DNA from 3 places in the Gryllotalpicola sp. genome. Region 1 is predicted to be linked to each of the others. Evidence: predicted binding sites of a transcription regulator. Region 1 holds the regulator's gene; each other region holds the start of a gene.
The links. Region 1 encodes HrcA, which represses chaperone genes, less so after heat shock. Its sites were predicted from a motif close to TTNGCACTCGNNNNNNNCGAGTGCNAA; they were not measured.
Positions count from the first base shown of each region.

Region 2: a site for HrcA is predicted at 3,171-3,197, ahead of groES (co-chaperone GroES). Genes of this name have one in related genera too.
Region 3: a site for HrcA is predicted at 3,428-3,454, ahead of M7D61_RS08570 (Hsp20/alpha crystallin family protein). Genes of this name have one in related genera too.

Region 1 is NZ_DAIEII010000027.1:21,972-32,374, forward strand. It holds gene M7D61_RS03745 (PhoH family protein) at 1-807, opposite strand, end outside; gene M7D61_RS03750 (histidine triad nucleotide-binding protein) at 851-1,198, opposite strand; gene M7D61_RS03755 (16S rRNA (uracil(1498)-N(3))-methyltransferase) at 1,211-1,939, opposite strand; gene dnaJ (molecular chaperone DnaJ) at 1,948-3,051, opposite strand; gene hrcA (heat-inducible transcriptional repressor HrcA) at 3,051-4,061, opposite strand; gene M7D61_RS03770 (DUF4870 domain-containing protein) at 4,167-4,517, shown strand; gene hemW (radical SAM family heme chaperone HemW) at 4,510-5,736, opposite strand; gene M7D61_RS03780 (acyl-CoA dehydrogenase C-terminal domain-containing protein) at 5,773-7,548, opposite strand; gene M7D61_RS03785 (DUF1990 domain-containing protein) at 7,653-8,294, opposite strand; gene M7D61_RS03790 (ATP-binding protein) at 8,294-9,463, opposite strand; gene lepA (translation elongation factor 4) at 9,491-10,403, opposite strand, start outside.
Region 2 is NZ_DAIEII010000006.1:29,463-39,865, forward strand. It holds gene tsaB (tRNA (adenosine(37)-N6)-threonylcarbamoyltransferase complex dimerization subunit type 1 TsaB) at 1-24, shown strand, start outside; gene rimI (ribosomal protein S18-alanine N-acetyltransferase) at 21-473, shown strand; gene tsaD (tRNA (adenosine(37)-N6)-threonylcarbamoyltransferase complex transferase subunit TsaD) at 470-1,537, shown strand; gene M7D61_RS00825 (DUF4190 domain-containing protein) at 1,542-1,934, shown strand; gene M7D61_RS00830 (class I SAM-dependent methyltransferase) at 1,945-3,141, opposite strand; gene groES (co-chaperone GroES) at 3,283-3,579, shown strand; gene rarD (EamA family transporter RarD) at 3,643-4,551, shown strand; gene M7D61_RS00845 (ABC transporter substrate-binding protein) at 4,674-6,059, shown strand; gene M7D61_RS00850 (branched-chain amino acid ABC transporter permease) at 6,155-7,483, shown strand; gene M7D61_RS00855 (branched-chain amino acid ABC transporter permease) at 7,494-8,492, shown strand; gene M7D61_RS00860 (ABC transporter ATP-binding protein) at 8,494-9,480, shown strand; gene M7D61_RS00865 (ABC transporter ATP-binding protein) at 9,480-10,241, shown strand; gene guaB (IMP dehydrogenase) at 10,355-10,403, shown strand, end outside.
Region 3 is NZ_DAIEII010000070.1:293-10,267, reverse strand. It holds gene M7D61_RS08580 (S9 family peptidase) at 1-1,904, opposite strand, end outside; gene M7D61_RS08575 (NADP-dependent oxidoreductase) at 1,940-2,848, shown strand; gene M7D61_RS08570 (Hsp20/alpha crystallin family protein) at 2,918-3,364, opposite strand; gene M7D61_RS08565 (alpha/beta hydrolase) at 3,528-4,487, shown strand; gene M7D61_RS08560 (amino acid transporter) at 4,456-6,345, opposite strand; gene M7D61_RS08555 (aldehyde dehydrogenase family protein) at 6,438-7,820, shown strand; gene M7D61_RS08550 (alpha/beta fold hydrolase) at 7,825-8,736, shown strand; gene M7D61_RS08545 (glycosyltransferase family 2 protein) at 8,721-9,470, opposite strand; gene M7D61_RS08540 (FKBP-type peptidyl-prolyl cis-trans isomerase) at 9,564-9,926, opposite strand.

The DNA of each region.
Region 1 (10,403 bases):
GACTCCGGCGAGCACGCGGGTGACCAGTCGGAGGCCCGACGCCCCCGCCGGCAGATCGATCTGCGTGACGTCGCCCGTGATGACCATGCGCGAGCCGAAGCCGAGCCGGGTGAGGAACATCTTCATCTGCTCAGGGGTCGTGTTCTGCGCCTCGTCGAGCACGATGAACGAGCTGTTGAGGGTGCGACCGCGCATGTATGCCAGTGGTGCAACCTCGATGGTGCCCGAGGCGAGGAGCTTCGGCACGATCTCGGGATCAAGCATCTCGTTGAGCGCGTCATAGAGCGGCCGAAGATACGGGTCGATCTTCTCCGTCAGCGTTCCCGGCAGGTAGCCGAGCCGCTCTCCCGCCTCGATCGCCGGGCGCGACAGGATGATGCGCTCGACCTCCTTGCGCTGCAGAGCCTGCACGGCCTTGGCCATTGCGAGGTAGGTCTTGCCCGTACCCGCGGGGCCGATGCCGAACACGATGGTGCTCCGGTCGATGGCGTGGACGTAGTCGCTCTGCCCCTTGGTCATGGGGCGTATGGTCTTGCCGCGCACCTGCAGGATCGCCTCGCCCAGCACCGCGGCGGGGCTCTGGCCGGAGTCGACGAGGCGTCGGCCCTTGCTCACCTCGACGGGGTGGAGGTCGTGGCCGTTCTCGACGAGGGCGATGAGCTCCTCGACGAGAGTGCGCGCGGACGCCACGTGCTCGGCCTCTCCGCTCAGCGTGATCTCGTTGCCGCGCACGTGCACCTCGACGCCCGGGTACTGCTTCTCGAGGGTGGTGAGCAGGCGGTCCTGCGGGCCGAGGAGACGCACCATCGCCACGCCGTCCACCTGCAGCTGGGTCTGCACCTGCTCGCCGCTAGAAGCCAATGGTGCTCTCCGTGAGGCCGCCGCCGAGCAGGTGCGCATGAACGTGGAACACGGTCTGACCCGCCTCGGGGCCGGTGTTGAACAGGAGCCGGTACTGCCCGTTCGAATACTCGTCCGCGAGCTCCTGCGCGACCGCCACGATCTCGGCGAGCAGCCCGGGATCGCCTGCCGCGAGCTCGGTGATGTTGGCGTACTGCTCGGTCTTGGGCACGATGAGGAAGTGCACCGGCGCCTTGGGCGCGATGTCCTTGAAGGCGATGAGGCGGTCCGTCTCGCGCACGATGAGCGCAGGGATCTCCCGCGCGATGATACGGGAGAAGACCGAGGGCTCACTCATGGCTCAAGTCTGTCACCACCGCGCCAGCGGCACGTTGAGGACGGCGAGCGCGGCCGGCCCCGCGGTGGAGGTGCGCAGCACCGTGCCGCCGAGGCGGCGCAGCTCGCCGCCGGCGTCCTGCAGCGCCTCGAGCTCGGCGGGGGCGATGCCGCCTTCGGGCCCGACGACGAGCAGGATTCCGCGCCCGTCCGGCTGGAGCGAGGCGAGCGGCTCGCGCGCATCCGGCTCGAGGACGACGAGACGCCACGAGGATGCGAGTACGCCCAACTGCGTCGTCGAGACGAGCGGCAGCACCTCGGGCAACCACGGGCGCACGGCCTGTTTGGACGCCTCCCGCGCGATCGCCGCCCAGCGTTCGCGGCCCTTCTCGGCCTTCTCGCCGCCCCACCGAGGCACCGAGCGCTCGGCCTGCCAGGGGATGACGACGTCGATGCCCAGCTCGGTAGCGGCCTGCACGGCGAGCTCGTCACGGTCGCCCTTCGCCAGTGCCTGCGCGAGTGCGATCTTGACCGTTGGTGCAGCCTGCTGCTCGACGGAATCCACCATGAGCTCGACGGCCGAGGGCTGTACCGAGGTCGCCCGGGCGCGCACAACGAGACCACGGCCGTTTCCCACCATGAGCTCATCGCCGACGCGGGTGCGCGCGACCTGAGCGGCGTGTCGCGCCTCGGAGCCGGTGAGGCGCACCGACGCGCCGATGCGCGTCTCCGCCAGCGTCTCGTCGAGGTAGAAGTTGGCCACGGGACGCCTCAGAGGAAGCGATCGCGGAGCTTCGCGAAGAGCCCCTGCTGGAACCGGGCGAGGCGCGGGGCGGCATCCTTGCGGTGTCCCTTGAACTGCTCGATGAGCTGCTTCTCGGCGGCGGCGAGCTTGGTCGGGGTGATAACTTGCACACCGATGCGCAGATCACCGCGACCGCTTCCGCGCAGATGCGTCACGCCCCGGCCTTTCACCGTGATGACGTCGGCCGACTGCGCGCCCGGCTTGAGGTCGACGTCGACCGGACCGTCGAGCGCTTCGACCATCGTCTTCGCACCGAGGATGGCGTCCGCCATCGACACCTCGAGCGTCGCGAGCAGATCGTCCCCCTCGCGGCTGAACACGTCGTCGTGCTTGACCCGGATCTCCAGGTAGAGGTCGCCGTGGGGACCCCCCGCCGGGCCGGCCTCGCCCTTGCCGGAGAGCTGCAGGCGCAATCCGGTGTCGACTCCGGCGGGGATGTCGACCGGGATCGTCGTGTGGGCGCGGACCCTCCCCTGGCCCTGGCAGGTGGCACAGGGGGTCGCGATGATGGTGCCGTAGCCGCGGCAGACCCCGCACGGACTCGACGTGACGACGTTGCCGAGGAGCGAACGCACCTGGCGCTGGACGTGACCGCTGCCGCCGCAGACATCGCACGTCACGGGCTGGGTGCCGGGCTGGCAGCAGGTGCCGCCGCAGGTCTCGCAGACGATGGCGGTGTCGACCTCGAGATCGCGGTGCGCCCCGAAGATCACCTCGGCGAGCTCGACGTCGACACGCAGCAGCGCGTCCTGCCCGCGCTCGGCGCGCGAACGCGGCCGAGCGCCGGCCGACCCGCCGCCCCCGCCGAAGAACGCGTTGAACACGTCCTCGAAGCCGAAGCCCTGCGTGCCGCCGAAGCTGCCGGTCTGCCCGCCGCGGTCGTACTGCTGGCGGGATTGCGGGTCGCTGAGCACGTCGTAGGCGTGGGTGACGAGCTTGAAGCGTTCCTCCGCATCGTCGCTGCCGTTGACATCGGGATGCAGTTCACGGGCGAGCCTGCGATACGCCTTCTTGATCTCGTCCTGGCTGGCGTCGCGTTCGACTCCGAGGACCTCGTAATGGTCCGCCACTACTCCCCCAGCAGCCGACTGAGATAGCGGGCGATCGCGCGCACCGCAGCCATGTTCGATGAATAGTCCATGCGCGTAGGTCCCAGCACACCCAGCCTGCCCAGACCTCCGCCGTAGTCGCTGGTGAGCAGCGAGGTCTCGGCGAGGCCGACCGCGACGTTCTCACGCCCGATGCTCACCGCCACCCCATGCTGCTCGCTCGCCATCTCGCCGAAGATCTTGAGCAACTCGACCTGCTGCTCGATCGCCTCGAGCACCGGATAGATGCTGCCCGAGAAGTCGTGCTCGGTGCGCACCAGATTGGCGGTGCCGGCCATGAGCAGACGCTCCGACCGGGTCGACTCGATCTCGGCGACGAGCGCGGCCGCAAGCTCCGCAGCGAGAGGGCGCGACGCGGACTCCACCGAGTCGGGGAGAGCCTCGAGCAGTGCCGCAGCATCCGTCATCGTCGCGCCGGTGACAGCGGCATTCACGGCGTCGCGCAGCGCATGGAGCGCCTCGGGGTCGATCTCGGACGAGGTCTCGACGACGCGCTGTTCGACCGAGGCGTTGTCGGTGATGAGGACCGCGAGCAGCCGTCTCGGCCCCATCGTCACGAGCTCGATGTGCCGTACCCTGGCGCGCGACAGTTGCGGGTACTGCAGCAGGGCCACCTGGTGGGTGAGCTGGGCGAGCGCACGAACGGTGCGCGCCAGGACGTCGTCGATGTCGAGGCTCTCGCCGACGAACGCCTCGATGGCATTGCGCTGCGCGCTCGTGAGCGGCCGCACCTCGTCGAGCTGGTCGACGAACACCCGGTAGCCCTTGTCGGTCGGGACGCGACCGGCTGAGGTGTGGGGGGCGACGATGAGCTCCTCGTCCTCGAGCGCTGCCATGTCGTTGCGGATGGTCGCGGCCGAGACGCCGAAGGCGTGCTTGTCCACGATGCTCTTCGAGCCCACGGGCTCGCGCGTCGCGACATAGTCGTGGACGATCGCGCGGAGCACCTGCAGCCCGCGTTCCGAGACCATGGCGCCCCTCTCGCTAGCACTCCACCATTCTGAGTGCCAATCGTAACGCCACCCGATGGCAATCCGCCGTTGCCCGCGGGCACCCGCCACCGCTACCTTGGCCGCATGACCTACACGCGACCCGCGTCGCCCCTCAATCCGGCGGACGAGAAGATGTACGCCATCCTCACCCACGTGCTGGGAATCTTCTTCAGCTTCATCCCCTCGCTCATCACGTTCCTGGTCTTCAAGGATCGCGGGCCGTTCCTGCGCCAGCACAGCGTCGCCGCGCTCAATTTCCAGATCACCATGGCCATCGCCTATGCGGTCGGGTGGATCCTGACGGCGATCTTGATCGGCGGCTTCATCGTCGCCGCGGCCGGCATCCTGACCCTGATCTTCAGCATCCTCGCCGCGGTCGCGGCGAGCCAGGGCCGCCCGTACACCTACCCGCTGTCCATCGCGTTCATCAAGTAGTCGTCAGGCGCCGCACGACGGCGTCGGCGAGCAGGCGGCCCTTTCGGGTGAGCACGATGCTCCCCGCCAGGGCCGCTTTCGCGTCGACGAGCTCGTCGGCGATGAGCCCGGCGACAGCAGTGCGCGCGGCCGTCGGCAGCTCGACGGTCGGGACGCCGTCGACAATGCGCGTGCGCAGCAGGATCATCTCCATACGGCGGGTTCCGGCATCCAGCGTCTCGCGCCCGACGGCGGGCGACACGCCCTGAGCGAGGCGCTGCGCATACGCGGCCGGGTGCTTCGCATTCCACCAGCGCACCCCGCCGATGTGGCTGTGCGCGCCGGGACCGACCCCCCACCAGTCGTGGCCGAGCCAGTAGCCGAGGTTGTGCCGCGAACGGTGCTCCTCGCCGCGCGACCAGTTGCTCACCTCGTACCAGCCATAGCCGGCCGCCCCCAGCAGCTCGTCGGCGAGCTCGTACATGTCGGCCTCGAGGTCGTCGTCCGGCCGACCGACCTCGCCGCTGCGGATCTGCCGGGCGAGCTTCGTGCCGTCCTCGACGATGAGCGCGTAGGCGGAGAGGTGATCGGGCTCGGCTGCGACCGCCGCGTCGAGCGAGGTGCGCCAGTCGGCGAGCGACTCGCCCGGGGTGCCATAGATGAGGTCGAGGCTGACGTCGAGGCCGGCCCGCCGCGCCCAGTCAACGACGAGAGGGATGCGCTCCGGGTCGTGCGTGCGCTCCAGCGTCGCCAGCACCCGCGGCACCGCCGACTGCATCCCGAACGAAACGCGGGTGAAGCCGGCGTCGGCGAGTCGCCGGAGATCGTCGGCGCCGACGGAGTCGGGGTTCGCCTCGGTGGTGACCTCCGCGCCGTCGGCGATGCCCCAGGCGCTGCGGATCGCGCCGAGCATCCGCGCGAGATCCGCGGGCGGCAGCAGTGTCGGGGTGCCGCCGCCGAAGAACACGGTCGCCGCCTCGCGCTGCGGCAGACCGGATCGCTCGAGCACGCCACGCGCGAACGCGATCTCGGCGCCCGCCTGCTCGGCGTAGTCGGACTGCTTCACCCCCCGCAGCTCGGTCGCGGTGTAGGTGTTGAAGTCGCAGTAGCCGCAGCGAACCCGGCAGAACGGCACGTGCACGTACACGCCGAGGTCGCGGTGCGTCGCGCCTTCGGCAGCCTGTGCGGGGAGGAGCCCATCCTCGGGCGCCGGGTCCGCGATGGGCAGGCTGCTGGGCATCAGCCGATCATCGCACGGCGGTGCGCCGCTGCTGTCTCAGCCGGCGAGCTGCGCCGGCGACAGGGTGTAGAGATCGCCCCTGCCGCGGGTGACCGCACCGAGCAACGCGCCCGCCGCCGGCAGAAGCTGCTCGGCGTGGAAGCGGGCGAGCACGAGTTTGGTCTCGGCGAACTCGGCGTCGCCGAGGTCCTTCGCCACGAGCGCCTCGCGGGCGAGCAGCCAGGCCGAGAGCACGAGGCCCCACATGCGCAGATACGGCGCCGAACCGGCGAGCGCCGAGTCGAAGTCGCCGCCGGCGCTTGTCTGCAACAGCCATCCCGTCGCCTTCTTCAGCGCGCCGAGGTTCGCGGCGAGACCCGAGCGGATGGCGGCGAAGCCCTCGCCGGCCGCTTCCAGGGTGCCGTCGATGGCGCCGATCTCCTCGAGGTACTCGAGCGCCGACTGCCCCTGACGGATGCCGAGCTTGCGGCCCACGAGGTCGGCGGCTTGGATACCGTTCGTGCCCTCGTAGATGGGCAGGATGCGCGCATCGCGGTACTGCTGCGCGATGCCGGTCTCCTCGATGAATCCGGCGCCGCCGAAGACCTGGAGAGCGGTCGAGGACAGCTCCACGCCGAGGTCGGTGCCGAAGGCCTTGCAGATCGGGGTGAGGAGGCCGACGATCTCGTCCTCGCGCTGACGGACGGCCGCGTCAGGATGGCGCTTCGCCCGGTCGCCGTGACCTGCGTTGAGCAGGATGAGCGCGCGCAGCGCGTCGAGCTGGGCGCGCTGAGTGAGCAGCATCCGGCGCACGTCCGGGTGCTCGATGATCGCCACCGGCTCAGTGCCGCCGACTGCTGTGCCCTGGATGCGCTCCTGGGCATACGCGAGCGACTTCTGGTAGGCGCGCGAGGCCACCGCGAGGCCCTCGAGGCCGACGGACAGGCGCGCGTTGTTCATCATGACGAACATGATCCGCATGCCCTTGTTCTCCTGGCCGATGAGGTAGCCCGTGGCGCGCTCGTAGGACATCACGCACGTCGGCGAGCCATGGAGGCCCAGCTTGTGCTCGACGGAGAGGCACTTCAGTGAGTTCGCCTCACCCAGCGAGCCGTCGGGGTTCACGAGGTACTTCGGCACGATGAAGATCGAGATGCCGGCCGTGCCTTCCGGCGCGCCCGGGGTGCGGGCGAGCACGAGGTGGACCTTCTGCTGGGTGAGGTCGTGCTCGCCGTAGCTGATGAAGATCTTCTGACCGGTGATCGCGAAGGTGCCGTCGCCGTTCGGCACGGCCTTCGTCGTCAGCGCGCCGACGTCCGATCCGGCGTGGGGCTCGGTGAGGTTCATCGTGCCCGTCCAGTCGCCGGCGACCATGTGCGGCAGATATGTGGCCTTCTGCTCGTCGCTGCCGTAGTGGAGCAGCGCGTCGACGGCGCCCTGGGTGAGCAGCGGAGCGAGCGAGAACGCGATGCTTGCTGAGGTGAGGATCTCCTGCAGCGCAAGGCCGGCCACGGCGGGGAATCCGCCGCCGCCGAACTCGTCGGGGAACTGCAGGCCCGTCCAGCCGCCGGCGCGGTAGGCGTCGTACGCCTCCTGGTAGCCCTTCGGAGTGGTCACGCTGTAGTCGGGATTCCACCTGGCGCCCTCGACGTCGCCGGCGCGGTCGAGCGGCGCGACCTTCTCGACGATGAATTCGCTCGCGGCGGCGAGGAGGTCCCTCACCGTCTCGAGGTCGGCGTGGCCGTAACCGGGCAGGGCCGCGATCTCGTCGTAGCCGACGATGTGCTCGAGGACGAAGGAAAGGTCATTGAGAGGGGGCTGGTAGTCACTCACCGTCCTGGTCTACTCCACGGAGCCGCGCGCTCACAATGACTTGGGCGCGTTCTGAAGCACCGCCGCGCCGTGCCTGCCGCCCGGGTGCGGAACGGCGCCAGAGGTCAGCCGACAGCAGGGTGGAGCGCGCGCAGGAAGCGCGTCGTCAGCGTGCGAAAGACGCTCCGGGTGATCGGGGTCAGCAGACGGTAGAGCGGCCCCGACGCCCGCGAGAACGCGCGGATGGTGAACCAGACGCTGTCGTCGGCGAGCCAGTCGAGGAAGAACGCCTCCTCGCCGCTCGCGGGATGCCCCGCCAGCGTGCCATAGGCGAAGCCGAACCGGCGCGGCTCGTCGATGACGTAGACGACGCGCACCGGGGAATCCACATGGAAGGGGCCGACGCCGAGCCTCAGCACCGCGCTCACCCCGTTGGCGACGTTCGGCTGGCCGTCGGGACCGTACACGATCTCGGGCGGCGCCTCGGGCGCGACGGGGGACCCGGATTCGTCGTACCGCAGCCCCGGGTACTGCTCGCCCGTGCCTGCGGTGACGTCGCGGACCTCGAGGCCGGCGCCGCGCTGGACCTCCCAGGCGAGCATTGCTTCGCGCGATGCCGCGAAGCGCTCGGCGCCGGAGCCGAGCCGGATGCTGCGTTCGATCGGGCGGAAGCCGCGCGGCGGGTACTGCAGCAGGTCGGAGCGCTGCGTGGCCCCGACAGCGCCGTAGGTCACCGGGATGTCGACGAATGTCGCGCGCCGCGCCATCACAGGACGTCCTCGCCGGTCAGCGGGAGCAGGGCCGACACCGTCGCGCCGCCGCCCGGCCGGCTCGCCAGCGCGAGCCGGCCCCCGCGTGTCGCAAGCCGCTCTTCCAACCGCTTCAGCCCGCTCGGCACCGCTGCGGGGTCGACGCCGTCTCCGTCGTCGTCGACCTCCACCTGCAGCACCCCCGCCGAGTCGACGGCGAGGGAGATCCGGAGCGCGGTCGCCTTCCCGTGCCGGAGGGCGTTCGTGACGGCCTCCTCGAGAACCCGGATTGCGAGGATCCGCAGCTCGAACGGCAGCCCCCCCGGGGTGGCGGTCTCCGCCACGGCGACGGACTCGTCGATCTGCGTCGTCACCGCGATGCTCGGCGGGATCCGGCCGATGAGGATGCGGGCCGCGTGCACCAGCCCGAGGTCGATGCCGACCGGGAAGAGCATCCTGCTCACATCACGCACTCCCTGTTCGCGGAGCCGGTCGAGCTCATCGCGCACCCAGCCGAGGTCGCGCGCGATCTCGGCCTCGCGGGGGTCGTCCTGCGCAAGCTTCTCCGCGGTATGGGCGAGATGAATGTTGAGCATGACGAGCTGCTGCTGCACGGTGCCGTGCAGCCCGTCGGCGACATCGCGACGAACCCGCAACTCCTCGTCCCGAAGCGCCTCCAGCGCAGAGGACGCCACTCGCGCCCGCTCCGCCGAGGTGCGCTCCTCCTGCACCACCCGGTTCTGGAACTCGGCGAGGGCGAGAGCGGTCGTGATCGAGAACGCCGATGTGATGGACGCGGGGATGACGTCGAGCAGCAGCGCACCCGTGTCGCCGAAGGCATGCACGCCGAAGTCGACCTGCAGCGCACCCCGCGCCACCGCTGCGACGACGGACGCCCCGACGAGGAACGCGATCTTCGCCGGCCACGGCATTCGCCGCATCGGCACGAACCAGGCTGGGACGACGATGAGGAGCGAACCGCAAATGTTCGCGAGCAAGCGCGGGCCGATGGGAATGGATTCGCCCCGAATCTGCAGCACCGCCGATTGAAACGCCGACCCGGCGGCGAAGATCGCCAACGCGGCCGCGGTGGCGACGAAGAATACCCTGCGATAGCGCCGGTCGTCCCGGCGCTCGTCCGGCGCCGCGTCGGAGCGCCCCCTGGGGCGCGGCACCGTTCGCGTCATCGTCGTGAGGACCGGACCCGGAGGTCGCTAGTCCTTCTCCTTGCGTTCGGCGGTGTCGCCCGAGAGCGCGGCGATGAAGGCCTCCTGAGGAACCTCGACGCGCCCCACCATCTTCATGCGCTTCTTGCCCTCCTTCTGCTTCTCGAGCAGTTTGCGCTTGCGTGTGATGTCGCCGCCATAGCACTTTGCGAGGACATCCTTGCGCATCGCGCGGATGGACTCGCGCGCGATGATCCGCGCACCGATCGCCGCCTGCACCGGCACCTCGAACTGCTGGCGCGGAATGAGCTCTTTGAGGCGGCCCGTCATGAGCACGCCGTAGGCGTAGGCCTTGTCGCGGTGCACGATCGCGCTGAAGGCGTCGACCTGCTCGCCCTGCAGCAGGATGTCGACCTTGACGAGGTCGGCCTCCTGATCGCCCATCGGTTCGTAGTCGAGACTGGCATAGCCCTGGGTTCGGCTCTTGAGGTGGTCGAAGAAGTCGAAGACGATCTCGCCGAGCGGCATGGAGTAGCGGATCTCCACGCGATCCGTGCCGAGATAGTCCATGCCGAGCAGCGTGCCGCGGCGGCTCTGGCAGAGATCCATGATCGTGCCGACGTAGTCCTTGGGGGCGAGGATCGCCGCGCGCACCACCGGTTCGCGCACCGTCTTCACCTTGCCGGTCGGGAACTCGCTCGGATTCATCACCGCGATGGTCCGGCCGTCGTCGGTTGTCACCTCATAGACGACACTCGGCGCCGTCGTGATGATGTCGAGTCCGAACTCGCGCTCGAGGCGCTCGGTGACGATCTCGAGGTGCAGCAGGCCGAGGAACCCGCACCGGAACCCGAACCCGAGCGCGACGGAGGTCTCGGGCTCGTAGTTCAGTGCCGCGTCCGAGAGCTTGAGCTTGTCGAGGGCCTCGCGGAGATCGGGATAGTCGGAGCCGTCGATCGGG
Region 2 (10,403 bases), on a different contig from region 1:
GGACCCAAGCGGGTGACCGGATGACCGCGCTCCGCCCCGCGTCCAGCGCCGACCTCGACGAGATCATGGTCATCGAGAACACGGTGTTCGGCCTCGAAGCCTGGAGCCGCCAGGGGTTCCAGGCCGAATTGGAGAGCGACTTCGGCAACTACCTCGTCGCGGTCGACGACGACGGAGCCGTCATCGGCTACGTCGGACTGCGCGTCGTTCCCGGCAGTGGCGACGGCGACATTCAGACCCTGGCCGTCGCCCAGACCGCTCGCGGCCGCGGGCTGGGCCGCGGCCTGCTCGAGGCCGCGCACGAGCGCGCCGCCGAGCTGGGGGTCCGGCAGATGTTCCTCGACGTGCGCGTCGACAACGCGGTGGCGCAGAGCCTCTACCGCTCCCTCGGCTACGAGGTCGTCGGCACCCGGCCCGGCTACTACCAGCCGTCGAACACGGATGCCTACACGATGAAAGCGACATTGCGGTGAGCGAATCTGATCCGCTCGTGCTCGGCATCGAGACGAGCTGCGACGAAACGGGTGTCGGCATCGTGCGCGGCACCCGGCTGCTCGCCAACGCGATCGCCTCGAGCATGGACGAGCACGCCCGCTACGGCGGCGTCGTCCCCGAGGTCGCCGCCCGTGCGCACCTCGAAGCCCTGATCCCGACGCTGAAGGAGGCGCTGGCGACGGCATCCGTCGACCTCGCCGACCTCGACGCGATCGCCGTGACGAGCGGTCCGGGACTCGCCGGCGCGCTCATGGTCGGCGTCGGCGCGGCGAAGGCGCTCGCCGTCGCCCTCGACACCCCGCTCTACGCGGTCAACCACCTGGTGGGGCACGTCGGCGCCGACGTCCTCGATGCCGGCGGTGGCCCGGGCCACGCGATCGACGCGCCGACCATCGCGCTGCTCGTCTCAGGCGGCCACACCAGCCTGCTGCACGTGCGCGATCTGGTCAGCGATGTCGAACTGCTCGGTGAGACCATCGACGATGCGGCGGGGGAGGCCTTCGACAAGGTCGCGCGCGTCCTCGGCCTGCCCTACCCCGGCGGACCGCAGATCGACCGCGCGGCGCAGGGCGGCGACCCGGCGGCGATCCGCTTCCCGCGCGGGCTCAGCCTGCCGAAGGACCTCGAGAGGCACCGCTACGACTTCTCGTTCTCGGGACTCAAGACCGCCGTCGCGCGCTGGGTGGAGCAGCGCGAGGATGCCGGCGAGAGCGTTCCGGTGGCCGACGTGGCGGCGAGCTTCCGCGAGGCCGTCGCCGATGTCCTCATCTCCAAGGCCGTCGCCGCCTGTCTCGATCGCGGTGTGCCGCGCCTGCTCCTCGGGGGTGGCGTCGCCGCCAACGCCCGGGTGCGCGAGCTCGCACAGCAGCGCGCGGACGCTGCCGGGCTGACCCTGCGCATCCCGCACCTTTCGCTGTGCACGGACAACGGGGCGATGATCGCTGCGCTTGGTGCGCAGCTCGTCATGGCCGGGCACGCGCCGTCGACCCTCTCGTTCGGCGCGGATTCGACCTTGCCTGTCACCGAGATCCAGGTACGGTAAGAGGGTGTCTGACTCGGATCAGCCGCCGCAGTTCCCCGCGTACTCGCCGCCGCCGTATGGCCCGCCGGGCGGGTATCCGCCGCCGCCCGGGTTCTATGGGCCGCGCACCAACCCGCTGGCGGTGATCTCGTTCATCGCTTCGCTCGTCGGGGTCGTCGGCCTCATTCCTATCGCGGCACCTATCGCGGGCGTCATCCTCGGGCATCTCAGCCTCTCCCAGATTCAGCGCACCGGCGAGGGCGGCAGGGGGCTCGCACTCGCGGGCGTCATCATCGGCTACGCCGCGATTGCCCTGGGGATCATCGGGATCTTCCTGCTGCTCTTCGCGTTCGCGGTGTGGATCCCGTGGGCTGCCCTGGAGTCGCCGGGGCCCCCTCCGAACTACGCCACCCCGTAGCAGCCCTCGGTCAGACCCGCGCGACGAGCAGTGCGGTATGCCGTCCGGCGACGCGGGTGAGAATGATCGTCGCGGGCAGGGTGCCGCGCAGCCTGAGGCGCTGCCGCAGCACCGCCGGATCGACGTCGACACCGCGCTTCTTGATCTCGAGAGGCCCGACGCCGCGCGCGCGCAGAGCAGCTCCGAGAGCCTTTTCGGCGAAGGGCAGCTCCTCGACTACCCGGAAAGCTGTGGCGAACGGCGTCGCAGCGAGCGTCTCGCCGCTGAGGTAGGCGATGCCCGCGCCGACCGGGTGGGCGTCGAGCCGGCGCGCCAGATCGCCGATGAGACGGGCGCGGATGACGGCGCCGTCGGGTTCGTACACATACCCGCCGAGCGCGCCGACCTCCTCATCGGGGGCGTCGCTCGCGCCGGTGAGCTCGCTCGCGCCGGATCCCGCCACGACGAGCGCCGCCCGCTTCACACCGCCTCGTGCCAGCGCCCCGAACCAGAGCCCGAGCTCGACGACGGAGCCGTCGACGGATACCCACTGGGCCTCGGCATCCGCCGGGATGGCGTCCCGGTCGAAGGCCGGCCCGAGCTTGACCCCGGTGGGGACGCGCGTGGCGGTGGCGAACACCGAGCCGAGCGCGGGGGAGTAATCGGATGGATCGGTCAACCGTCGGGTGTCGGTGTGCCCGGCGGTGCGCCGGGCCGGGTCGAAGAACACGCCGTCGACCCGCGCGAGGTCGAAGTCGGCAGTGTCGCCGTGCTCGACGACAGCGTTCTCGAAGGGAGCGAGGTTGTACGCCGCGATGGCGGCGGTGACCTCGTCGCGTTCCACCGCGATGACGGAGAGTCCGAGCGCCGCCATCGCGAGCGCGTCGCCTCCGATGCCGCAGCCGAGATCCGCCACGCGTGACAGGCCGGCTGAGCGGAAGCGCGCGGCGTGGCGGCCGGCGACCGCGAGCCTGGTGGCCTGCTCGAGGCCGGTGTCGGTGAAGAGCATCCGTGCGGCGAACTCGCCGAACTTTCCGTGCGGCCCACCCGCCTTGGCGCGCAGCTTCGCCTGGGTGAGAACAGCTGCCACGAGGCCTGGCGGATGTCCGGCGGTGCGCAGCGCGGAGACGAGCTTCACGACATCGGCTTGCGACGAGTAGGGTGGCAGCTCGTCGAGCAGGTCGAGGCCGGTCGGGCTCAGCAGCTCGACGAGCTCATCGCGATCCATCCGACCGCCTCACCTGATGACGTCAACGTTTGGCACTCGCGTTGCGGGAGTGCCAGTCCTCGGCCTACACTCGCTTTAGCACTCTCCATGCGAGTGTGCTAACCCGTGTCTTGAAGTACACCGTACAAGAAAGAGGTCACCGTGTCGGTCTCCATCAAGCCGCTCGAAGATCGCATCGTTGTGAAGCAGGTCGAGGCAGAGACGACCACCGCGTCGGGTCTCGTTATCCCCGACACCGCCAAAGAGAAGCCGCAGGAGGGCGAGGTCGTCGCCGTCGGCCCCGGCCGCATCGACGACAACGGCAACCGCGTTCCGCTCGACGTCGCCGTCGGCGACAAGGTCATCTACTCGCGCTACGGCGGCACCGAGGTCAAGTACGGCGGTGACGACCTGCTGGTCCTCTCAGCCCGCGACGTGCTCGCCATCGTCGTCCACTAGCCGCATCACGCTGCGAAACGCTTCAGGCCCGGGCCATGCGCCCGGGCCTGAAGCGTTTTGGGGATGCCCTCCGACCTGACCTCTCAACGTCGTCCGGGAATCGCGTACGGCCTCGGCGCGTACTTCCTCTGGGGTCTGCTGCCGATCTACTTGCAGCTGCTCGCCCCCGCGGGCGCGTTCGAGATCGTCGCCTGGCGGGTTCTTTGGTCGATCGTGCTCTGCGCGGGGCTGCTCACCGTCACCCGCACCTGGGGCAGCTTCTTCGCCGTCTGGCGCACGCCCAGGCTCTTCGGCCTGCTCGCCGCCGCGGCCGCCATCGTCTTTGTCAACTGGCAGGTGTACGTCTACGCCTCGACAACGGGCAAGGTCACCGAGGCGGCGATGGGTTACTTCATCAACCCGCTCGTCACGATCGTCCTCGGAGTCGTCTTCCTCGGCGAGCGCCTGCGCCGCCTGCAGTGGCTCGCCGTCTCGATCGGCCTCGTCGCCGTGGCCGCGCTCGTCGTCGCCTACGGGCAGTTCCCCTGGATCGCGCTGTCGCTCGCCTTCTCGTTCGGGTTTTACGGATTGCTCAAGAGCAAGGTCGGCGCCAGCGTCGACGCCGTTTCGGGCCTGCTCGTCGAGACGGTGTGGCTCGCCCCGGTGGCCGCCGGGGTGCTGGGCCTCATCGCGGCGTTCGGCGGCGGCGTGACCTTCGGCACGGCGGGGGTTTGGCACGCGGTGCTGCTCATGCTCGCCGGCCCGGTGACGGCCGTCCCGCTCTTGCTCTTCGCCGCGTCGGCGCGCCGCATCCCGCTGGTGTGGACCGGTCTCATCCAGTATCTGACGCCGATCATGCAGCTGCTCGTCGGCGTGCTCCTCCTCCACGAGCCGATGTCGGCGGCTCGCTGGACCGGCTTCGCGCTGGTGTGGGTCGCGCTCGTCTTCATCACGACGGATGCCGCGACGGCGAGCCGGAAAGTCACAACTTAGCCTCACATGACCAGCTGTTACACGATGTCATGCGACCGAAACATAACGTGAGTAACTTGCGAAGAACCGGCGGATGCACCCCGCCTTCCTGCCCATCAATCACATGAAAGGCTCCCCCCAACGTGAGTACTCTCTCCTCGCGCGGCAAGGCGGTGGCCGGCGCAGCCGGTGCCGTCGCCCTTGCGCTCTTCCTGGCGGCGTGTTCGTCGTCGCCGTCGTCCTCGTCCCCCTCGGGGTCGACCGGCGCTGCCGGCGCTGCCCTTCCGGCCGCCTCGGCCCCCGCGGCCGGCGAGGACTCGTCGACCAACTTCGTGCTCGGCACGTTCCTCCCGCTGACCGGCCAGCTGGCCTCGCTCGGCCCGGCCGCCGTCGCCGGAGCCGGCGAAGCCTTGTCGGAGATCAACGCGGCCGGCGGCGTCAACGGCAAGCCGGCCCGGGTCATCTCGGTCGACTCGGGCGACGCGACGGCGTTGCAGACCATCGCCGAGCCGAACATCAAGAAGCTCATCAGCTCGAAGGTCTCCGCCATCCTCGGTGCCGAGTCCTCGGGCGTGACGCTTGACGTGCTGCCGACGGTCGACGCGGCGGGCATCGTCATGTTCTCGCCGGCGAACACCTCGGACGCTCTGACCGGCGCCTCGAAGTGGTACTTCCGCGACCCGGTGCCGAACTCGGTCGAGGGCAACGTCCTCGGCGCGCAGATCGTCGCCGACGGCCACACCAAGATCGCCATCCTGACCGCGAGCGAGGCCTACACGACGAACCTCCGCGACGCGATCCAGAAGGTCCTCGAGTCCAACGGCGCGTCGGTCACCTACGGCGGCACCGGAAAGAACCAGGAGTTCTCGCAGACCGAGACGAACTTCGCCCCGATCGTGTCGGCAGCGCTCGCCACGAAGCCGGACGCCATCGTCATCGACGCTGAGGCGCAGACGACGCAGATCCTCCCGGCGCTCGCGTCGGCCGGGTTCGCCTTCAAGAACGCGTACTTCATCGATGGCAACCTGTCGTCCTACGACAAGACGGTCGGCAACCTCGCGGGTGCTCAGGGCACGGCACAGGGCATCAACCCGACGTCGGACTTCCAGACCCTTCTCAACAACTGGTACAAGGCCAATGAGAACGGCGCGACGATCGACAAGGGCTTCGTCTACGCTCCGGAGTCCTACGACGCGACGATCATCCTGGCCCTCGCGGCGGACGAAGCGGGTTCGAACAACCCGGCCGACTTCGTCAAGTACATCCTTCCGATCACGGGTGCGCAGGATGCCTTCACCAAGAACGGCGTGACTCCGACGGTGACGCCGGCGACGGGCCTCACCGATGTGAAGACCTACGCCGATGGCCTTGCGGCCATCAAGGCCGGCAAGCAGGTCCACTACATCGGTGTCACCGGCATCGGCCCGCTCAACTCGGGTCACGACCCGTCGAGCGGCTACGTGACGCTGTACAAGTTCGACAGCACGAACACGCCGCAGCCGGTGACCTCGGTCAACAGCGCGAAGTAACACGAACCACTGAGCGACGAACCACTGAGCGACACGGGGCGGGGGTCGGCTGGCATGGCCGGCCCCCGCCCCGTGTCCTGAAAGGCCCGTATTCATTGCGAAACCTCAGCACCAGCCTGCTGCGACGCGGGATCGTCGCAGCGGCCGTGGGCATCGCGCTCGTACTCGGCTTCGCGACGGCCTCGTTCGCCGCAGGGGGCGTCACCGCCGGTGCCAGCTGCCAGCCGGATCCCACCACCGCCTGCATCCAGGGCACCCTGCGCGACGACAACGGCAACGCGGTCGCCGGAGTCAAGGTGACCGCCACCGACCCCAGCGGGGCGAGCGCGTCCGTCACCACCGACGCGACGGGCGTCTTCAAATTCGCCGGCACCGCCGCCGGCGACTACCGGATCGCCATCGACCCGGCGACGCTGCCGAGCGGCGTCACCATCGCCTCACCGACGACGACGGCGAAGAACGTCCAGCTCGGCGCGCTGAAACCGGTCATCATCGCGCTCGCCGGCCACGGCACGGGCTCGCAGTCGAACGACATCGGGCCCTCGACGACCGGACAGCTCGTCTGGCAGGCGTTCACCCAGGGCCTGCTGCTCGGCCTGCTGCTCGCGCTCGCCTCCATCGGGCTCTCGCTCGTCTACGGCACGACGGGGATCTCCAACTTCGCCCACGGCGAGCAGGTGACGCTCGGTGGCTTCATGGCGTACATCTTCTCGTTGCAGCTCGGGTGGAACTTCGTCCTCGCCTCCCTCATGGCGGTCGTCGTCGGAGCCGCCAGCGGCTATGTCCAGGATCTCGCGATCTGGGCTCCCCTCAGACGCAAGGGCATCGGAATCAGCCAGCTGATGCTGGTGTCCATCGGGCTCTCGTTCGCCCTGCAGTACCTGTACCAGTTCTTCTTCGGAGCGCTGCCGCTTCCCGTGACGGCCGACATCCAGCAGATCGGCGGCCCGCTCTACCTGACGCCGTCCGGCTACTGGTCGATGGGGGTCTCCATCGTCGTGCTCGTCCTCGTGGGGCTCGCTCTCACCCGCACCCGCATCGGCCGCGCTACGCGTGCCGTCGCCGACAACCCGGCGCTGGCCGCGGCATCCGGAATCGACAACAACCGGATCATCCGCCTGGTGTGGACGGTGTCGATGGGACTCGCCGCGCTGTCCGGCGCGCTGTACGCCCTCGTGAACAACGGCATCAACTGGTCGACCGGCCTCAGCATCCTGCTGCTCATGTTCGCCGCCGTCACACTGGGCGGTATCGGCACCGCCTTCGGTGCTCTGGTCGGCTCCCTCATCATCGGCATCGTGGTGCAGATGACCGGCATCATCCTGCCGGGTGATCTCAAGTACGCGACCGCGCTTCTCGTGCTCATCGTGATCCTCATCTTCCGGCCGCAGGGCATCCTCGGCCGCAGTCAGCGGGTCGGCTAAGGGAGGCACCATGGACTTCGGACAATTCCTCGTACAGCTGCTCACCGATGCCGGCGGCTCGCTGGTCTCCGCGGTCACCGCGGCCTTCGTGCTGGCCGCGATCGGCCTCAACCTGCACTTCGGCTATACGGGCCTCATCAACATCGGCCAGGCGGGCTTCATGCTGCTCGGCGCCTACGGCTTCGCCATCACCGTGGAGTATTCGGGCGACTTCTGGCTCGGCCTGCTCGTGGCCATCGTCGTGGCGATCATCGCGGCACTCATCCTGGGCCTTCCGACCCTGCGGTTGCGCGGCGACTACTTCTCCATCGTGACCATCGCGTTCGCCGAGATCATCCGCATGATCGGCGACAGCCCGGCACTGCAGAGCCTCACCGGCGGCCCGGTCGGCATCCAGGGATTCAAGTTCCAGGGTCCGTTCGTCGCGCTCTCGCCGCTTCCGCACGAGGGCACGCTCAGCCTCGGCCCACTGACGGCTCCCTACACGGGCGGCGACAGCTGGTGGCTGCGCATCGTCTCCTGGGGCGCCGTCGTCATCATCGCGCTCATTGCGCTGCTCCTCGTCAAGAGCCCGTGGGGCCGCGTGCTGCGCGGTATTCGTGAGGACGAGGATGCCGTGCGCAGCCTCGGCAAGAACGTCAACCTCGTCAAGATGCAGAGCCTCATCATCGGCGCCGTCTTCGGCGCGCTGGGTGGAGTGTTCTACGTGCTCTCCGGCTCGGTCCAGGCCGACGGCCTGGGGCGCTCGCAGACCTTCCTCATCTACACGTGTCTCCTGCTCGGCGGCGCGGCGACGGTGTTCGGCCCGATCCTCGGATCACTGCTCTACTTCGTCTTCACCACGATCCTCACTGATGTCGTCACGACGTACGTTCCGCACACCGTGATGAACGTGACTCAGATTCCGCAGTTCGTGTGGATCCTCGTCGGCGTCGGACTCATGCTGCTCGTCATCTTCAGACCGCAGGGCATCCTGGGAAACAAGCGGGAGCTGAACTTCATTGGCTGACATGACCGACTACCCCTACGACCGGACTGCGCTGCGCGCGGAACTCGCGACGGTCGACGAACTGCCCGGTTCGGCAAAACCCGAGCCGATCCTCATCGTCGACCGCATCACCAGGCGCTTCGGCGGTATCACCGCCGTCGACGTGGAGCACCTCGAGGTGCAGCGCGGGGCGATCACGGCGCTCATCGGCCCCAACGGCGCGGGCAAGACGACGTTCTTCAACATCATCACCGGATTCGACTCTCCGAGCGCCAAGGAGGCGCGCTGGCGCTTCCAGGGGGAGACGATCGCCTCGGCGAGCTCGTTCAAGGTGGCGCGCGCGGGGATGGTGCGCACGTTCCAGCTCACCAAGGCGTTGTCTGCGATGACCGTACTCGACAACATGCTGCTCGGCTCGCAGGCGCAGGCCGGCGAGCGCCTGCTGAGGTCGGTGTTCTGGCCGAGCTGGACGGGCCGCGAGAAGCAGCTCGTCGAGAAGGCGGACGAGCTGCTCGAACGCTTCACGCTGCACGACAAGCGCGAGGACTACGCGGGGTCGCTCTCGGGCGGCCAGCGCAAGCTCCTCGAGATGGCCCGCGCGCTCATGAGCGACCCGGCGATGATCATGCTCGACGAGCCGATGGCCGGGGTCAACCCGGCGCTCACGCAGTCACTGCTCGGCCACATCCAGGATCTTCGCGATCGGGGCACGACCGTGCTCTTCGTCGAGCACGACATGCACATGGTCCAGCACATCTCCGACTGGGTGGTCGTCATGGCCGAGGGCAAGATCGTGGCGGAGGGTCGGCCGGGCAGCGTCATGAAGAACCAGGCCGTCATCGACGCCTACCTCGGGTCGCATCACGACCAGGATCTCGGCGACGACGCCCTGCTCGAGGAGGATTTCGACGAGCTGGCGAAAGTCGAAGAGACCGAGCGCGAGGTCGAAGAGGAGAAGCTCGAGGAGTACGTGGAAGCGGTCCGCGAGGCAGAAGGCGAGGAGAACTGATGGTCGCCTACACCGGTGGCGGCGCGCCCGTGATCGACGCCCAGGAGCTCGTGGCCGGGTACCTGCCGGGCGTCAACATCCTCGATCGGAGCAGCCTGCAGGCCTATCCCGGCGAACTCATCGGCATCATCGGCCCGAATGGGGCCGGCAAGTCGACGCTGCTCAAAGCGCTGTTCGGCCTCGTGCCGGTCCGCTCGGGGACGGTGACGCTGAACGGCCAGGACATCACCAATCTCAAGGCGAACAAGCTCGTCGAGGCCGGCGTCGGTTTCGTGCCCCAGACCGACAACGTCTTCCCCGGCCTCACCATCGAGGAGAACCTGCAGATGGGCCTCTATCTGCGCCCGCACAAGCTGAAGGAGCGGCTCGAGGTCATCTACGACCTCTTCCCGATCCTCGGCGAGCGGCGTCGGCTGCGCGCGGGCGGGCTCTCCGGAGGCGAGCGGCAGTCGCTCGCCATGGCGCGCGCGCTCATGATGGAGCCGAGCGTGCTGCTGCTCGATGAACCATCCGCCGGTCTGTCCCCGGTTCGTCAGGACGAGGCGTTCATCCGCATCCGCAAGATCAACCGCACCGGTGTGACGGTCGTCATGGTCGAGCAGAACGCGCGCCGCTGCCTGCAGATCTGCGACCGCGGCTACGTCCTCGACCAGGGCCGCAACTCGTACACCGGCACTGGGCGGGAGCTCGCCGACGATCCCAAGGTCATCGAGCTCTATCTCGGCACGCTTGCCGCCGATGTGGACGCGGCTAGGGAGTAGCCGGCGCGAGGGCAGGCGGCGCCGGGCGCGATCCCCGTGAACCGGGGCGCAATCCGGACAGAAGGATGCGTTCGCATGAAATAGATCCGAAGGAGCCCACGTTACGATGAGCTATGGAAGAGCGTGACCCCTTCGGACTCCTCGGTCTCACCTACGACGACG
Region 3 (9,975 bases), on a different contig from region 1:
ACGCCCGGCCGCACGTTCTCGTACGGCGAGTACGACTTCATGTAGGCGTACGCCGCGGGGTCATGCAGCGGGTCGCCCCACTCGTCCCACTCGACGACCGAGAGCGGCAGATCCGGGTCGAGGATCGACGTCAGCGCATCGACGAAGGGCACACCGGCGAGGATTCCGGCGAAAAGCTCCGGGGCGAGGTTGGCGACCGCGCCCATGAGCAGCCCGCCGGCGCTCCCGCCTTCGGCGACGAGGCGGTCGGGGGCGGTCCATCCGGCGTCGACGAGGTGGCGGACGCAGGCGATGAAGTCGGTGAAGGTGTTCTTCTTCGCGAGCAGCTTGCCGTCTTCGTACCACTGCCGGCCGAGCTCGCCGCCGCCGCGCACGTGGGCGATGGCGAAGACGACCCCGCGGTCGAGCAGCGACAGCCGCGGCACCGAGAAGTACGGGTCCGTGCTCGATTCGTAGGCGCCGTAGCCATAGAGCTCGAGAGCCGCGGGCGTTCCGGGCACGACGAGGTCGCGGCGGTAGACGAGCGAGATCGGGATCCTGGTGCCGTCGCCCGCCGTCGCCCATTCGCGGCGCTGCTCGTAGTGCGCCGGGTCGTAGTCGAGCACGGGCTGCTGCTTGAGCAGCGTGAGCGCGCCGGTCGTGGGGGAGTAGTCGTACACCGTCGACGGCGTCACCATGGAGCCGAAGCCGAGGCGGATCGTCGGCTGCGCCCATTCGGGGTTGCTGTCGGCGTGCACCGCGTAGAGCGGCTCGTCGAAGGCGATCTCGCGGAGCTCGCCGTAGCCGGAATCCGCGTCGAGCTCGATGATGCCGAGACGCGAGAGCCCGTCGCGACGGTACTCGACGACGATGCGGTCCCGGAACGCGCTGATCCCTTCGAGGCGCACGGCGGGGTCGTGGCGCAGGATGACGCGGGGCTCGGCTTGCGGGTTGTCGGCGGGCACGTCGACGAGCTCGAAGTTCAGCGCCCCCTTGTTGTGCAGGATGAGGAGCCGGTCCTCGCCCTTCACGACGGCGTGCGTGAGTTCGTACTCCACCCCGTCCTCGCGCGGCCACACGAGGTGCGGTTCCGAGGCCGGGTCAGCGGCGTCGATGAGCCATTCCTCGCTGGTGATCTTCGATCCGGCGGACACGACGAGGTACCGCTTGGAGCGGGTGAGCCCGACGTCGAGCCAGAACCGCTCGTCGGGCTCGGTGAACACCTCGGCGTCCTGATCGGCGGGGGTGCCGACCTCATGCCGCCACATGGTGTCGGGGCGCCAGGCGTCGTCGACGGTGAGGTAGACGACGTGCCGGCTGTCGGGGGTGAAGAACGCGCCGGCCGCGGTGCCTGGGATCTCGTCGCGGAGATCCTTGCCGGTCGCGAGGTCGCGGATCCGAAGCGTGTAGCGTTCGTCGCCCTCGACGTCCACGCCGTAGAGGAGGAGCCGGTCGTCCTCGCTGACATCGAAGCTGCCGAGTGAGAAGAAGTCGCTGCCCGCGGCCTCGACGTTGGAGTCGAAGAGCACCTGCTCGCCCGGCAGCGCCGGCTCGTCGGCGGCGACATCCGCGAGGGAGGGCGGCGTCCAGTCGTCGGCCGCGGCGATAGGCGCACGGCAGCTCGCGCCGTACTGCTTGCCCTCGAAGGAGCGCGAGTAGTACCACCAGCCGCCCTCGCGCACCGGGACGCTGAGGTCCGTCTCCTTCGTGCGCGACTTGATCTCGTCGAAGATCGCCTGGCGGAGCGGTTCGAGGTGCGCATTGCGCGCCTCGGTGTAGGCGTTCTCGGCGGTGAGGTGGGCGATGACCTCGGGGTAGTCCTTGTCGCGCAGCCACTCGTAGTCGTCGATGACGGCGTCGCCGTGGTGCAGGCGCCGGAGAGGGATCTTCGCGGCGACAGGGGGAATGACAGCGGAATCCGGCACGCCACAACGCTAGCCGAGGTGCCTACAGTGGCCGTATGGCGAGATTCGCGCGCTACGACCGATTCGGCGGTCCGGACGTCATCGAGGTCGTCGATCTGCCGGAGCCGCATCCCGGCCCCGGCCAGATGCGCGTGCGGGTGCGCTTCGCCGGCCTCAATCCCATCGATTACAAGATCTTCGGCGGCCTCGGCGACTACGGCGTCGTCCTGCCGTCGGGCGTCGGGCAGGATTTCTCGGGCGATGTCGACGAGGTCGGCGAGGGTGCGACGGGCTTCGCCGTCGGCGACGCGGTGCTCGGGGCCATCCGCCACCAGGGGGCGGGCGACTTCGTCATCGCGGACCCCGGCTCGGTCGTGGTCCGCAAGCCGGAGGGCCTCGCCTATGAGCTCGCCGGCGCGCTGGGCGTCGCGGGCCGCACCGCGTGGGCCTCTGTCGCGGCGATCGATCCGCAGCCTGGTGAGACGGTCTTCGTCAGCGCGGCCGCCGGCGGGGTCGGCATCCTCGCGGCGCAACTCGTGCTGCGCGCGGGGGCGAGCGTGGTGGGCACGGCCGGCGAGGCCAACCACTCGTTCCTCGAGGCGCTCGGGGTGACGCCGGTGGTGTACGGCGACGGGCTTGTGGAGCGGCTGCGGGAGGCCGCACCCGGCGGCTATCAGGCTGCGCTCGACAACCACGGACCGGAGTCGATCGACGCGGCTCTCGAACTCGGCATTCCGCTGAGCCGCATCAACACGATCGCGGCGCGCGGGTACCGCGATGCCGTCGGGGCGGGCGCTCAGCAGGCGTCGCCGGACGACTTCGCGCGGCTCGCGGACCTCGTCGCGAGCGGCGAGCTGAAACTGCCCATCGACTCGCAGTACCCGCTGGAGCGGATCCGCGAGGCGTATGCGCATCTCATGGGCCGACACGTGCGCGGCAAGGTGCTCCTCGACCTCGGGGCATAGCGAGGCCGCCGCCTCGCGGACAACCGGCCTTCTGGCGGCGGGTGTCTGCGAGGTGGCGGCGCTGTCGCTTTAGCCGACGGCCTGGCCGTGTCCTGCGACGGCGTGCTCGACGCCCTCGGCGGTCGCCGTCACGGCGATCTTGCGAGGCTTGGCCTTCTCGCTCATCGGGATGGTGATGCTCAGCACGCCGTTGGCGTAGTCCGCCGAGATGCGGTCGCTGTCGATGCCTTCGCCCAGACTCAACTGGCGCAGGTACGTGCCGCCGGTGCGCTCGCGGACCATCCACTTCACGCCCTCGCCGGTGGCAAGGGTGCGCTGAGCGCGGATGGAGAGCAGCTGCCCGTCCACGTCGATGTCGATCGAACCCGGGTCGACACCCGGAAGATCAGCGGTCAGCACATAGGTGTCACCGTCGCGGTAGAGGTCCATCGGCATGCGGCGCGGGCCGGCCGGACGGTCGAACCACGTGCCCGCAAGCGACTCGAAATCACGGATTGGATCAAAGCGCGTTGCCATAGATCATCAGCTCCTTCGTGTTCAACTGAAGAGTTGAGTCGGGGTGACTCAACTACGTTCAGGTTAGCACTCAACGGTGGAGAGTGCTAAATATTTCCGCGGTGCAGCGGGGGCACAGCCCGCTCCCGGCGAGCACTGGGTTTCGGCTGCGCATACTCAACGTGTGAATGCATCCGGCCGCAAGGCGCTCTTCCCCGTGCCGGTGTGGCTGTGGCGCATGGCCATGGGGGCCGCTGCGCCCCTCGAAAACCGCAGGTTCAACGCCGAGCCCATCACGACGGTCGACTACACGCTCGACGTCGACTACGTCGGCGACGGGATGCGCGAGCATTGCCTCGACGTCCTGCGGCCGCGGGATGCACCCGGGGCGCTGCCCGTCTACGTCTATGTCCACGGCGGTGGCTGGACCTCAGGGGACAAGGCGCCACTGACGAAATACTGCGCCGTGCAAGCCGATTCCGGCATGGTCGTCGTCAACGTCAACTATCGCCGAGCAGGGCGTTTCGAGCGCTTCCACCTGCGCGACATGCTCCTCGACCTCGACATCGCGCTCGCCTGGGTCGAACGCCACATCGGCGAATACAGCGGCGACCCCGAGCGCATCGTGCTCGGCGGGGACTCGGCGGGAGCACAGATCGTCGCGCTGCTCGCCGCGATGACATCCCGGGACGAACTCGTCGACTACTACCAGTTCACCCCCGCCATCCGCCGCGAGCAGATCCTCGGCCTGGTACTGCACTGCGGGGCGATGGACTTCTCCGAGGTGTTCGAGCGGGGGTTCATCATGGGCGAGAGCTTCGTGCGGATTCTGATCCCGGGCGGCGGCCGCGGGGCTTCGCTGCGCAAGGCGGCACGCTGGCTCTCCCCCCTGGAGTGGATCGACGAGTCGTTCCCGCCCGTGCTCGTGACCACCAGCGAGCGTGACATCTTCTACCGGGCGAACCTCAACTTCATCGACCGCGCCAAGGCTTTCGGCGTGCCCGTCGACGTGCTCGTCTACGGCTGGGACGCCAAAGGTGCTGAGCACACCTGGCAGCAGGACGCCCGGCTTCCGGAATCCCGCGCGGTGTACTCGAGGCTGCAGGCGTTCGTCAACTCACGTGCACGTCAGGTCGGCGTTTAGCATCGGGCTCCGCCTCGCGCACCACCTCGCGGGTGATCGTGGCGATCTCGCCCGTGCCCGTGAGGAGGAACTTCGCCATGTTCGAGATCGGGTTGCCCTCGGTCCACTCGAAGTAGATGTTGGGCACGACCCCGGTCTGGTCGCGGATCTCCAGCATCACCGATGCGATGGCGTTCGGCACCGCGTTGCTCGCGACCTGGAGCACCCGGTAGCCGTACTTCGTCACACCGTGGACCACCAGGTCCTCGGCGAAATCGGAGGCATCCGTCGTCAGCACCTCGAGGAAGATGATGGGCTCACCGGCCGGGATGTGGCTGAATCGCCGCTCATCGTGCGCCTTGTCGCGGTACTCCCGCTCGGTATCGACATCGGGCTCGTGGGCGACGAGCCGCACCGTGTCGCGACTGTCGGCGTCTTCGCTCACGAACGCGAGCGCAGCGTCGTCGAATCGGACCGACATCGCGCGGAGCTGGAACGACCGGCGCGCCCGAGAGATCGCCGAGATGACGAGGATGCCGAGGATGAACAGCAGCGCGATCCGCACGCCGTCCGGGCGTTCAATGACGTTGACGACCGTCGTGTACAAGAAGACGGCAGCGATGATCCAGAACGCGACCATCGCTGCCTTTTGCCGGTGCCGGTGCGCGCTGATCGCGGCCGCGACCGCCGCCGACGTGATGAGGACGAGCACGCCGGTCGCGTAGGCACCGCCCTGTGCGTCGACGTTCGCGTCGAAGATCCACGTGATGAGGAACGCGATCGCGGTGAAGACGAGGACGAGGGGGCGCACCGCGCTCGCCCACTGCGGGGCCATGCCGTAGCGCGGCAGGTAGCGCGGCACCAGGTTGAGCAGTCCGGCCATCGCCGAAGCGCCGGCGAACCAGAGGATGCAGATCGTCGACAGGTCGTATACGGAGCCGAACACGCCGCCGAGATAGGCATGGGCCAGGTACGCCAGGGCGCGCCCGTTGGCGGGGCCGCCGGCCTGGAAGTCGGCCTGCGGGATGAGGATCGTTGTCGCCAGGCTCGAGGTGAGGAGCAGCACGCTCATGATGAGGGCCGCAGTGGTGAGCAGCCGCCGGGTGCCTCGGATGCGCCCGACCGGGTTGTCGGGCGTGTCGCCGGGAGCCTCGTCGATCTGCGGCATGAGGGCCACCCCGGTCTCGAAGCCCGAGAGGCCGAGCGCCAGCTTGGGGAAGACGATGAGCGAGACGCCGACGATGCCGAGCCATGAGCCGTGCTGGGTGGTGAGGGCGCTCCACCAGTCGGTGATCTGGATGGGCTGGCCCACGACGTGCGCGGCAGCGACGCCGAGGACCACGACGTTGAGCAGCAGATAGGCACCCACCAGGACGACCGCGATGCCGATGGCCTCGCGGAATCCTCTGAGGAAGACCACTCCCAGCAGAGCGATGAACAGCAGGGTGATCGGCACCTGCAATCCGTGGAACCACCCCGGGCTGTAGGAGTTCTCGATGAGGTGGGCGCTGGCATCGGCCGCTGACAGCGTGATGGTGATCATGAAGTCGGTGGCGGCGAAGCCGAGCAGCGCGAGGACGAAGAGCTTTCCCCACCAGAACGGCAGCAGCCGCTCGAGCATCGCTATGGAACCCGAGCCTTTGAAGCTCTCGCCGGCGACCTTGCGGTACACCGGCAGCGCGCCGCCGACGGTGAGCACGATGAGCACGATCGTCGCGAACGGCGAGAGGACTCCGGCGGCGATCGCCGCGATCGCGGGCTGGTAGCCGAGGGTCGAAAAGTAGTCGACGCCCGTGAGGCTCATGACCTGCCACCAGGAGTGCGTCTTCTCGGCGACTTCCGCGTGCGGCCCCTGGTGGGTTCCACGGATGTCCGTCATCCCCTCGAGGAGCCAGGTCCTCGCCCGTCCGCGCCTGGTGGGAACGCCCGTCACCACGCCAGACTAGGCCGCGACCGACTTAGATTGCCGATATGACGATCCCCGAGACCGTGGCCGGGCTGCGCGCCGCGTTCGATTCCGGCCGCACGAAGCCGCTCGCCTGGCGCATTGCGCAGCTGAAAGCGCTCCGGGCGATGCTCGCCGAGAACGGTCCGACCTTCGAAGCGGCGCTCCACGCCGACCTGCGCAAGAACCCCACCGAGAGCCAGTTCATGGAGATCGGATTCACCATTGCGGAGATCGACGCGGTGCTGCGGGGCCTGCGCCGCTGGCTGCGTCCCAGGACCGTGCCGACGCCATCGGCGATCCTGCCCGCCAGGTCGCAGGTCGTGCTCGAGCCGCTTGGTGTCGTCCTCGTCATCGCGCCGTGGAATTACCCGGTGCAGCTCCTGCTGGGCCCAGCCGTCGGGGCGCTCGCCGCGGGCAACGCGGTCGCGCTCAAGCCGAGCGAGCTTGCCCCCGCGACGGCCGATGCCATCGCCGGGCTCGTTCCGAAATACCTCGACCGGTCGGCGGTCGTCGTCATCGAGGGCGGCGTGCCCGAGACGACCGAGCTGCTCGAGCAGCGCTTCGACCACATCTTCTACACCGGCAACGGCACGGTCGGCCGCATCGTCATGACTGCGGCCGCCACGCACCTCACCCCGGTCACGCTCGAGCTCGGCGGCAAGTCTCCGACCTTCGTCGACGACGGCGTCGACCTCGCGGCCGCCGCCGACCGCATCGCCTGGGGGAAGTTCGTCAACGCCGGCCAGACCTGCGTCGCGCCCGACTACGTGCTTGCGACCAAGCGGGTGCAGGATCGCCTGGCGCCCCTGGTCGCCGCTGCGGCGGCCGCGCTCTTCGGGGAGGACGCGAGCGCGAGCCCCGACTACGGCCGCATAGTCAACGAGCGGCAATTCTCTCGCCTGACCGGATTGCTCGGAGCCGGCACGCGCGTCAGCGGCGGCGTCCTCAAGGAGTCCGAGCGCTACATCGCTCCGACCGTGCTCGCGGACGTGCCGCGCGACGCGCCGGTGATGCAGCAGGAGATCTTCGGGCCGATCCTGCCGTTCGTCACTGTGAGCGGGGTCGACGAGGCGATCGCCTACATCACTGCGCACGACAAGCCGCTCGCGCTCTACGTGTTCACGGGCTCGAAGCGCACCAGGCGCCGCTTCATCACCGAAACGAGCTCGGGCGGCCTCGGCTTCGGCATCTCCCTCGCTCACCTGAGCGTGCACGGTCTCCCGTTCGGCGGTGTCGGCTCGAGCGGCATGGGCGCGTACCACGGCAGGCGATCGCTGACGACGTTCAGCCATGAGAAGGCGGTGCTCTCGAAGCCCCTCAGGCCCGACACCATGAAGCTTGTTTCGCCGCCGTACACGGCGGCTAAAGACTCACTCGTCAGGCGCATCCTGAGTAAAGTCCTGTGAGCAGATGAGTCTGGCCGAAACCCGAGCCTACGCCGAAGGCCTCGACGCGCAGATCGCCGAGGTCGATTGGGCCGCACCCGATCCGGCTGCGGCGCCGTTCCGATTCGAGGCACCCAGCGGGTCGCTCGCCGGCTGGTCGCTCGGCGACCCGGCGAACCCGCGCGTCGTGCTCGTTCCCGGCGCGACCGGCTCGAAGGAGGACTTCGTCCTGCTCGCCCCGCCGCTCGCCGAGGCCGGCTACTTCGTGCAGACGTTCGATCTCGCCGGCCAGTACGAGTCGGCCGACGCCGGGCCGTCGCTTGCGACCGGCCGCTACGACTTCGACATGCACGTCGCCGATGTCCTTGCCTTCCTTGCCGCGGGCGATGCCGCGCACGTGCTCGGTTACAGCTACGGCGGGATCGTGGCACAGCAGATCGTCGCCACGCGCCCCGACCTGGTGCGGAGCCTCACGCTGCTCACCACCCCGCCGGCCGTGGGCAACACTTTCCGCAGGGTCAAGGTCGTCGGGTTCCTCGCGCCGTTCCTCACGGCACACCAGGCGGGCGGTCTCATGCGCTGGGGCATCACGACCAACAAGAACAAGGTCGACCGGGCGCGGTTCGACTTCGTCGTGAACCGCCTGCGCGTCACCCGCCGCCAGAGCGTCGACGACATGATGGTCACGATGCTCGACGCTCCTGATCTCCGGGCGGCGGTAGCGGACTCCGGCATCCCGGCTCTCGTCGCCACCGGCGAGCACGATCTCTGGCGGGTCGCGCTGCACGCCGAATATGCCGACCAGATCGGCGCCGAGCTCGCGGTCTACCGCACCGGCCACAGTCCGTGCGAGAGGACGCCGAACCAACTCGCCTTCGACATGCTGCGGCTCTTCGAGCGAGCTGCCGCCGCCGAGAGCGCTCAGCGCGACAAGTAGTCCTGCCTCTTTGCAGCTTCGGCACGGAAGAGGCGCCGCCGAGCAGCCCGACGGGCCCACGGGCTGGCGTCCGGCCAGTGCAGCTTGAAGGTGACGAAGGCCCATGCGACACGCTGCCAGAGTCCCGACCACGAGTCGAACGGACGCGCCGAGACCCCGACGCGGAGCGTGTGGTCGTAGCGGGTGACGACGTCGAGCGGAAGGTGGAGTGCGAGGTCGAGATCGTCGTGCACGTGCGGTGTATCGCGATGCACCAGGGGGCTCGTCTCCTGCCAGACCGAGCGCCGCATGGCGAAGTTCGAACCGAAGACGGGCACGTTCGTCAGCCATGGCCCGACCACGTTGAAATAGGCGCCGATGTACAGGTGCTCGGCGATCCAGTTCACCCAGGCGCGCGCGCCGTAAAAGTCGCCGGGGCCGGTGAGCACGCCGATCGCCGGGGAGGAGTCGAATTCCCGCTCGATGCGCTCGAGCCAGTCGGGGTATGGGCGGGAGTCGGCGTCGAGGCGGGCGATGACATCGCCGGTGGCGGCGTCGTAGCCGGTCGCCGCGGCCGACATGATGCCCTTGACAGGCTGGAGGAGCACGATCGCACCGGCTCCTCGGGCGACGTCGCCGGTGTCATCGGTGCTGCCGTTGTCGACGACGATGAGTTCGTCGGCGGGGCGGGTCTGGGCGGCGAGATCCGCAAGGACGCGTCGAAGCATCTCACCGTCGTTTAATACCGGAATCACTACGGACAAGGTGGTCAACGAACGACCTCCTCTCGAACCTTGAGATTACCTGATAGTGCGCATCAGGACCGGCAAGGTTTTCTGGAGTGAGTGTCAGGCGCCGAGCAGATCGATGACGAAGATCAGTGTCTGGCCGCCGAGCGGGTGGCCGCCGGCCGGGCCGTACGCGAGGTGCGGCGGGATCGTGAGCTTGCGGCGGCCGCCGACCTTCATGCCGGGGATACCCTCCTGCCAGCCTCTGATGAGGCCGGTGAGCGGGAAGCGGATGCTCTCGCCGCGGCTCCACGACGAGTCGAACTCCTCGCCGGAGTCGTAGCCGACGCCCACGTAGTGGACGTCGACGGTCCCGCCGGGGACGGCCTCGGTGCCCTCGCCGACGATGATGTCCTCGATGACGAGCGTGTCGGGGGCCGGCCCTTCCGGGGCGTCGATCTCGGGCTTGGTCTTGTCAGTCATGGCATCCATCCTGCCGGGTCGGCGCCAAGTGCGGGTGCGTCGGTGCGCT